Regions from separate parts of the Arthrobacter flavus genome, predicted to be linked through region 1. Evidence: riboswitches for the same ligand, from Rfam matches in the RefSeq annotation. Region 1 holds a riboswitch; the other holds the start of a gene.
The links. A riboswitch is a leader RNA that binds a small molecule or an ion and turns the genes downstream of it on or off. The one in region 1 is predicted to bind S-adenosylmethionine.

Region 1 (4,608 bases):
GGTGCACCGCCGACCTGGCCTGGGTCACCGCCCACACCTACGAGATCTACGGACCGCTCTCCAACGGTGCCACCCAGGTGATCTTCGAGGGCACCCCGAACACGCCGCACCCAGGCCGGCACTTCGAGATCATCGAACGCTACGGCGTGACCAGCTACTACACCGCGCCCACCCTGATCCGGTCCCTGATGGGCTGGTTCCCGGACGGCGTGCCAGCCAGCTACGACCTGTCCTCCATCCGGCTGCTCGGCACCGTCGGCGAAGCCACCAACCCCGAGGCATGGCGCTGGTTCCGGGAACACCTCGGAGCGGGCACCGCACCCGTGGTGGATACCTGGTGGCAGTCCGAGACCGGCGCGACCATCCTCTCCCCCCGCCCGACCGACCCCTCGTTCAAGCCGGGCTGCGCCTCCCGCGCACTGCCCGGTGTCAGCACCCGGATTGTCGACGACGCCGGGAACCCGGCACCGGCCGGCGAGCAGGGCCTGATCGTGGTGGACCGCACCGGTCCGGCGATGGCCCGCACTGTCTGGGGTGACCCGCAGCGCTACCTCGATTCCTACTGGCGGAAGTTCGCCACCCAGGGCTGGTTCCTCGCCGGGGACGGCGCGAGGTATGACGACGACGGCGACACCTGGATCCTGGGGCGGGTGGACGACGTGCTCAACGTGTCCGGGCACCGGCTCTCGACCATCGAAATCGAATCGGCCCTGGTCGCCCACCCGTGGGTGGTCGAGGCGGGAGTCTGCCCGGTCTCCGATCCCCGGACCGGTCACGCCATCGCAGCGTTCGTGGTCCTGTCCCCCTCGGCCGGCACCGATCCGACCGACGGGGCGGACGTGGTCCGGGTGCTGCGGGACCACGTCGCAACCGTGATCGGACCGATCGCGAAACCGGCCGCCGTCGTCGTCGTCGACGACGTTCCCAAGACCCGGTCCGGCAAGATCATGCGCCGGCTCCTGACCCAGCTGTACGAAAACACGGCCCTCGGTGACACCACGTCGCTGCAGAACGAGGGGTGCGTGCCCGGTATCGCGGCGGTACTCGCTGCACGCAGCGACCCGTAGCTGCGCGCAGCGACCCGCGCCTCCTTCCGGTGAGCAACCTGGACATCGGTGGTCACCATGTCCCTCACGAATGTCCAGGTTGACCCGCACTGTCCAGGTTGCTCACCCTTCCGGGCATCGATCCCCCAGGAGGAAGCGTTTGCGCTGATACCGCGCGTGTGATCGGGTGAGAACATGAGCGTTGACGAGGATGAACAGGGGCGGCGCGAGGAACGGCTGGCGATCACCCGGATTGTGCTCCGGCCCACCGGAACACCCCTCCCCCTGGCGTTCATGGCGCTGGCCGTGGCGACCATCGGCGTCAGCGCACTGCAATTGGGGATTATTCCGACCCAGGAGGAACAGATCGTTGCGCTGGGGATCCTGGTGCTCACGGTGCCGCTGCAATTGTTCTCCTCAATCATCGGCTTCGGTGCCCGCGATCCGATTGCCGGGACAGGGATGGCCATGGTCGCCGGCACCTGGGCGCTGATCGCGGTGGCGATGCTGGTCACCCCGGACGGCGCATCGATTTCCGCGCTCGGGGTGCTGCTGATTACCGCGGCGCTGGCCATGCTGGCACCGATCCTGGGCGCGAAAGGCAAACTGGTGGCTGCAGCAGTGCTCGCTGGTTCCGCGCTGCGGTTCGCTATCACCGGCGTCGCCCACCTGACCGGCTCGGACGGGTGGGAAACCGCCGCCGGAATCTTTGGGTTCGCCCTCGGTGCGCTGGCGATCTACGCGGCAATCGGCTTCGAAACGGAGGAAGCCGGCGGGCCGTTCCATCTCCCGCTGCTGCGCCGCGGATCGGGCACCAAACCGCTGGCCGACGACATGGGTGAACAGGTCGAAGGGATTGCCCGGGAGGCGGGCGTCCGCCGCCAGCTCTAAAAGGGCTTCCACCTGCTGCAACGGAGAGCAACAATGTTGGCCCACGGGGGTGGTGCTGTCACACTGGTGGAGACCATCCCGAGCGGTTGAGAGATCTGGCTCATTGACACCGCAGCAACCCTGGCCACTGCCTACGGCAGTGACATTAGGGTGCTAATGCCAGGCACGATGGAGGATCACTATGGCTATTGACCTTTCCCAACCCCTGAAGTTCGCGTACTGGGTTCCCAATGTGAGCGGCGGCCTGGTGGTCTCCACCATTGAGCAGCGCACCAGCTGGGATTTCGAGTACAACAAGAAGCTGGCCCGCATCGCCGAGAACGCCGGCTTCGAGTACGCCCTCTCGCAGACCCGGTATGCGGCGAGCTACGGGGCGGACAAGCAGCACGAGGCGACGTCGTTCTCGCTGGCCCTGCTCGGCGCGACCGAGAAGCTGAAAGTGATCGCCGCCGTCCATCCGGGCATGTGGCAGCCCGGTGTCCTCGCGAAGTTCATCATCACCGCCGACCACATTTCCGGTGGTCGAGCGGCCGTGAACATTGTGTCGGGCTGGTTGAAAAGCGAGTTCACCGGTTTCGGTCTCCCCTGGCTGGAGCACGACGAACGCTACGTCCGCACCGAGGAGTTCATCAGGATCCTCCGCGGCCTCTGGACAGAGCAGAACTTCTCGCAGTCCGGCAAGTATTACAACATCACCGACTTCACCCTCAACCCGCCACCGGTTGACGTGCCCGGGCGGCCGCACCCCGAAGTCTTCTTCGGGGGAAACTCCACCGCCGCGCAGGCCACTGCCGGCCGGGTGGCCGACTGGTACTTCTCCAATGGGAAAGACCTTGAGGGGTTCAAGGAGAACATCGCCGGTGTGCAGGCCTCAGCCGCCGACGTCGGCCGCCACCCCCGGTTCGGACTCAACGGTTTTGTGATTGCCCGCGACACCGAGAAAGAAGCCCGCGAGACCCTCCGGGAGATTGTGGCCAAGGCGCACAAACCGGCGGTGGAAGGGTTCCGCAGCGCGGTCCAGGAGGCTGGGGCCTCGACCAAGGATGGCAAGGGCATGTGGGCGGACTCGTCCTTCGAGGACCTGATCCAATACAACGACGGCTTCAAAACCCAGCTGATCGGCACCCCCGAGCAGGTTGCGGAACGGATCGTCGAGTACAAGAAGATCGGCGTGAACCTGATGCTGACCTGCTACCTGCACTTTCAGGAGGAGGTCGAAGCCTTCGGCAAAGACATCCTCCCCATTGTCCGCGAACTTGAGGCGGACCTCGCCCGTAAAGCGGGCCTAGATTTCAATGTTGACAACCAGATTAAGGCAGGTGTCTGATGGCTGATCGCAGCTTCGGTTTCCGCACACGCGCTCTTCACGCGGGTGGCACCCCCGACTCGGCACATGGTGCCCGGGCCGTCCCCATTTACCAGACGACGTCGTTCGTGTTCAAGGACACGAACGACGCCGCCAACCTCTTCGCGCTCCAAAAGTACGGCAACATCTACTCACGGATCGGCAACCCCACGGTCGCCGCCTTCGAGGAGCGGATCGCTTCCCTGGAGGGTGGCATCGGGGCGGTCGCGACGGCGTCGGGCATGAGCGCCGAATTCATCACCTTCGCTGCGCTCTGCCAGGCAGGGGACCATATTGTCGCCGCGTCGCAGCTGTACGGCGGCACCGTCACCCAGCTCGACGTGACGTTGCGCCGGTTCGGCATCGACACAACCTTCGTCCCCGGTACTGATCCCGCTGACTATGCTGCGGCCATCCAGGACAACACAAAGGCCGTGTACGCCGAGGTAATCGCGAACCCCTCGGGGGAAATCGCCGACATCCAGGGGCTGGCGAAGATCGCCCACGACGCCGGTGTCCCACTGATCATCGACTCCACCCTGAGCACCCCCTACCTGATCCGACCCATCGAGCACGGGGCCGACATTGTGATCCACTCCGCGACGAAGTTCATCGGCGGGCACGGGACCACCCTGGGCGGCGTCGTCGTCGAAGCTGGAACCTTCAACTGGGGTAATGGCCGATTCCCCACCATGACCGAGCCGGTCCCGTCCTACGGCAATATCCAGTGGTGGGCCAACTTCGGCGAGTACGGCTTCCTGACCAAGTTGCGCACCGAGCAGCTGCGGGACATCGGCCCGTCGCTGTCCCCCATGTCCGCGTTCCAGCTGCTTCAGGGGGTCGAGACGCTGGCCCAGCGGATGGATGAACACCTCTCGAACGCGCAGGCGGTCGCCGAGTGGCTGGAGAACGATCCGCGGGTGGAGTACGTCAACTATGCGGGGCTGCCCTCGCATCGGCATTTCGAGAGGGCGGCCAAGTATCTGCCGCAAGGCCCCGGCTCGGTGTTCAGCTTTGGGGTGAAGGGCGGCCGCGTGGCGGGGCAGACGTTCATCGAGTCGCTGCAGCTGGCCTCACACCTGGCCAACGTGGGCGATGCCCGCACCCTGGTCATCCACCCCGGGTCGACGACGCATCAGCAGCTCTCCGCCGAGCAGCTGGTCACGGCGGGTGTCCCCGAGGATCTGGTGAGGATTTCGATCGGACTCGAGGATCTGGACGATATCCTGTGGGACATCGACCAGGCACTGGACCTTGCCACTGCAAACCCAAAGGGGACGACACCTACACCGCACGAGGGAGTGACTGCATGAGCGCCGATCTGGA
Region 2 (4,608 bases), on a different contig from region 1:
AATCTGGCCGAGGATGGCGCGCAGGCCAAGGAGCTGGTGGATAACGGCCTCGTGAAGGTCAACGGGGCTATCGAGGAGCGCCGCGGCGCCCAGCTCCATCCCGGCGACGTGGTCACCGTCAATGGCGCCTCGGTCACCATCGTCCGTGAGACGGCTAACGGCGGTTAGGCTGCGGTTCAATCCCAAAGACAGTCAGCTCAAGGAATTCCTTGACGTGGGCAAGCTCACGCATGCTGATGCTGTGCGCGATGCCCGCATACAGCACCTTGGTGAGGTTTGTATGCGCGACAGCCCAACGGTGGGTGAATTCAATCCGGTCCGCCGTGATCACGGGATCCTCCTGATCGCGGCCCCAGAAGAGCGGCACCGGGTGCGCTGCGGCGTCGTCGTCATTGAAAAACTCGCTGCCCTCGGCGGGCACCACAAACCCTGAGAGCCCGACGACGGCAGTGAAGTCGCGGGGGCGGTGACGCAGGAGGGTGGTAGCGACGGCCATTCCCATGGAGAAGCCGAGCAGGGACACACTGGTATGGCCGGCTTTCACCGAGTCAAGCCAGCTGGCTACCTTGGCGACGGTATCCGTCACGAGATCCACCGAGTATCCGGTGTCCTGGGCGAGGGGGAACCAGGTGAACCCCGGCCCCATTGCGTGGGGGCCACGCACGGAGGCGACCGTGAGGTTGGGCGGCAGATGGTCAACCAAGCCCATGAGGTCTTCCTCGTTGGCAAGATGCCCGTGGAACATGACGAGCAGGGCGGTACCCTCGCGTTCCGCCGCGGGCCGTGACCACAGGACCACAGGATCCCAGGCGGGCGCGGTGGTGCGATCGGCAACTGGCAGGTGAGGTGATTCCGAAAGAGTCATTGACGTATTCTTTCACGCGCCAAGGGTCGCGTTCAGTATCGGTCTATAACAGGATAGAAGGATGAACCGGAACCTGTACCTGACGCCGGACACCCCGGCCGACCCAAACGACAGCACGCCCGACAACAGCGTGGCGAACAGTATCCCCCACCCGTGGACGCGCTATGTTGCCCTCGGTGACTCATTCACCGAGGGGATTGGAGATCCGAATCCCGAGAGCGTGGGCGGCAACAGGGGGTGGGCTGACCGGGTCGCCGAAGAACTCAGCACGAGCCGGGAGGATTTCGCGTACGCCAACCTCGCCGTCCGGGGCCGGCTGCTGCAGCAGATCGTAGACCAGCAGGTTGCGCCGGCTTTGGCCCTGAAGCCGGACCTGGTCACCATCTCGGCTGGCGGCAACGACCTGATCCGGCCGGGTGGCGACCCGGACCAGCTAGCGGCCAGGCTGGACGGTGCTGTTGAGGCGCTCAGCGCTGACCATGCGACGGTCGTCCTGTTCACTGGTCCCGACGCGCGCGAGTCGGTGCTGGGAAACTTCAGGTCCAGGACAGCGATTTTCAACGAAAACCTGCGCATTATCGCCGCCCGGCATGACGCGCTGATCGCAGACATGTGGGCGCTCCGGCAACTGGTGAACCCGCAAATGTGGGATGGAGACCGGTTGCACTTTTCCCCACTGGGCCATCACACCATTGCCATGATGGTGCTGGAAACCCTCGCCGTGCCGCATTCGCTGACACCGCTCGCCCCGCAACCGCTGCCGCATCGGAGCTGGCGCGCGGCGCGCACGGAGGACCTGGTATGGGCCAAGGTGTATTTCGTTCCCTGGGTGCTGCGCCGGCTCCGCCGCCAGTCCTCGGGCGACGGTGTGCTGGCAAAAAGGCCGGACGCCGCTCCCATCTTTGGGCCCGGCATGCCCCCAGGCGTCGGCGGCTAATCCCCCACTAGTGATCGCCGTAGAAGGCTTCCCGCAGGCGTTGATCGAGCTGCTGAATCTCGGTCAGGAAGGCATCGTGGCCGATCGGTGAGACGATCGTGTGCACGGGCACCTCACCCGGCAAGGCCTGCGCCAGGGTGTGGGACTGGCTGGGGTGATACAACCGGTCCGAGTCAACCGCTGCGATGAAGAACTCGGCGGTGGCCTCCCGCAAGGCCAGGTGCAGGGGGCCGCGGTCCCGGCCAGCATCGTGCCCCATTAGTGCTTCGGTCAGGACCACATAGCTGTTGGCGTCGAACCGCTCCACCAGCTTGCTGGCCTGATGGTCAAGGTAGCTTTCGACCTGAAATCTGCCACGGGCTGCCGGGTCCGACGAGCCGAAGGGGGTCTCAGCACCCTGCGCCGTCCGGCCGAAGCGGTGCTCCAGCTCTGGCTCGGACCGGTAGGTGATGTGCGCAATGCGCCTAGCCAGCCCGAGTCCGCCAACCGGGCCTGGTCCCGGGTAGTAGTCGCCCGCGGCGAATCCCGGGTCCAACCGGATAGCCTGCAACTGCGCCTGGCCGAAGGCAATCTGCTCTGCCGAGCTCGCGGCAGTGCAGGCGATGACTGCGCAGCGTTCGACCCGCTCCGGGTACACCAGAGCCCACTCAAGGGCCCTCGCGCCGCCGAGTGACCCGCCGACCACCGAGTGCCATCGATCGATGCCGAGCGCATCAGCGAGGAGCGCCTCGGCACGGACCGAGTCCCTGACGGTGAGGTAGGGGAATCGGGAGCCCCAGGGGACGCCGTCGGGACCCGCTGACGCAGGTCCGGTGGATCCGTAGCAGCCGCCGAGCATATTGATGGACACGACAAAGTACCGGCTGGTGTCGATGGTTTTTCCTGGGCCCACCAGCTGGTCCCACCAGCCGTCTTCGGTCGAATCGCCGCGGGCAACATGGGAGCTGCCGGTCAGCGCATGCTGAATCAGGACGGCGTTGGACCGCTCCTCGTTGAGGGCGCCCCAGGTTTCATAGGCGAGCGTCATCTCGGGCAGGTGCCCCCCGGTTTCACACGTGAAGGGGCCAAGGCCTTGTGAACGGACGACGCCGTCAGGTGTCACCGGGGCCTTGACCTGTTGTGCGGTGTGAATAGTTGTCACTGGTATCGCCCACCTCGGAATCCGCGCTTGCGCCGGACACCCTGTCCGCCGCCTGGTCGTCACCCGGGGCACCCCACCGCGAAGGAGGGTTGCCGTCCAGCTAGCCGGGGCTTGGTGGAGCGGGGTGATCCGCTCCGTGCTGGCACTCGTGACCTGTTCCTAGATAACCCGACAACGCAGCTTCGACGCAAATATGTGAACGTCCGTGGCCAAAGGACCCAAGTCGGCCTCGCGGCAGCCCGATAAACTCTCGCCCTGCGGATCCGCCCGATCGATCTCGTCGATATTTTTGTCTATCTCGTCGTCTTGGGCCTGTTCATTCAACTGTTTCCCGCGGTCTTGATGGCTGCCCGGGGTGGTGCGAGACGCCTTCTCGTTGATAAGGGTACCCTAAGTCGAGACACAGATCACAAAGTGCCAAACTAGGGCCATGCGCTTGGACCATGTCTCATATGCCTGTGAACCCGACGGCCTCGTAGCCACTGCTGGGCGGATCGCCGATGCCCTCGGCGTCGATCCGGTGAAGGGCGGTGTGCATCCCCGTTTCGGCACCAGGAACATGATTTTCCCGCTGCTGAACGGTCAATACCTCGAAGTTGTTGAGGTATTGAATCACCCGGCCTCCGACAAAGCTCCCTTCGGTCAGGCAGTCAGGGCCCGGTCCGAGGCGGGCGGCGGCTGGATGGGCTGGTGTGTTGCCGTGGATGATCTGACCCCCTTCGAGGAACGCCTCGGTCGTAGCGCCGTCCCTGGCAACCGTAAATTCCCTGACGGTCAGGAGCTCACCTGGCAGCAGATCGGCATCAAGGGGCTGATCGCTGACCCCCAGGTCCCCTACATGTTGCGCTGGGACGACGGCACTGAAGCGCTACACCCCTCACAGGCCCGCCCCGCCACAGTCCGCCTCGATTCGCTGACCATTGCAGGATCCCCTGACAGGATCGCTGAATGGTTGGGCACGCCAGCGACAGAGCCGCTCGATGAGGTAGTTGTGCAATGGGTGGCGCCCAACGGCACTCCCGGCATCATGTCCGTGACCTTCCAGACCACCAACGGTCTGGTGGAGATCTAGCAGCGCCCTGCCGCGCGACCGGCCGACAGGGCGCCACGCGACTAGTCGCCGATCCCAATCGCCGATCCAAAGAGGGCGAAACCCACGAATCCGGCGATATCGAGCAGGGCGTGGGCGATGACCAGGGGCATCACCCGTTTGGTCCTGGTGTAGGCGTACCCAAAAATCAGACCCATGAGGACATTGCCGATAAACGGCCCAAACCCCTGATACAGGTGGTAGCTGCCCCGGAGCAGGGCACTGGTGACGATGATGACCGGCGTTGACCAGCCGAGCTGTTTCAGCCGGTGAAACAGGTACCCGACCACAATGACCTCTTCGACCACTGCATGACGCAGCGCCGAAAGAATCAGGACGGGCACAGTCCACCAGTAGGCGTCGAGCGCGGCGGGTTCGATTGCCGTCGTGATGCCCAGCGCACGCCCTGCCGCATATACGCCGAGTGTGCCGACCCCGATCACCGCCGCCAAGCCGAACCCCAGGCCGAAATCGACCCGCGGCCGGCTGAAGGTGAATCCCAGGGTACGGAATGCCGACTTTCCTGGCTCCGTCAGCAGGAATAGCACCAGGAACACGGGAACCAGGGCGAAAAA

Region 2: another riboswitch for S-adenosylmethionine. It lies ahead of metX (homoserine O-acetyltransferase MetX); the one in region 1 lies ahead of sfnG (dimethylsulfone monooxygenase SfnG).

Annotation. Positions count from the first base shown of each region.
Region 1 covers NZ_BAAAIJ010000001.1:50,763-55,370, reverse strand. The annotation lists gene acs (acetate--CoA ligase) at 1-1,067, shown strand, start outside; gene ABD059_RS00285 (acetate uptake transporter family protein) at 1,242-1,937, shown strand; SAM riboswitch class I at 2,008-2,112, shown strand; gene sfnG (dimethylsulfone monooxygenase SfnG) at 2,119-3,264, shown strand; gene ABD059_RS00275 (O-acetylhomoserine aminocarboxypropyltransferase/cysteine synthase family protein) at 3,264-4,595, shown strand; gene ABD059_RS00270 (CoA-binding protein) at 4,592-4,608, shown strand, end outside.
Region 2 covers NZ_BAAAIJ010000032.1:275,934-280,541, reverse strand. The annotation lists gene ABD059_RS08865 (RNA-binding S4 domain-containing protein) at 1-168, shown strand, start outside; gene ABD059_RS08860 (alpha/beta hydrolase) at 155-865, opposite strand; gene ABD059_RS08855 (SGNH/GDSL hydrolase family protein) at 927-1,802, shown strand; gene metX (homoserine O-acetyltransferase MetX) at 1,810-2,943, opposite strand; SAM riboswitch class IV at 2,962-3,097, opposite strand; gene ABD059_RS08845 (VOC family protein) at 3,374-4,015, shown strand; gene ABD059_RS08840 (CPBP family intramembrane glutamic endopeptidase) at 4,057-4,608, opposite strand, start outside.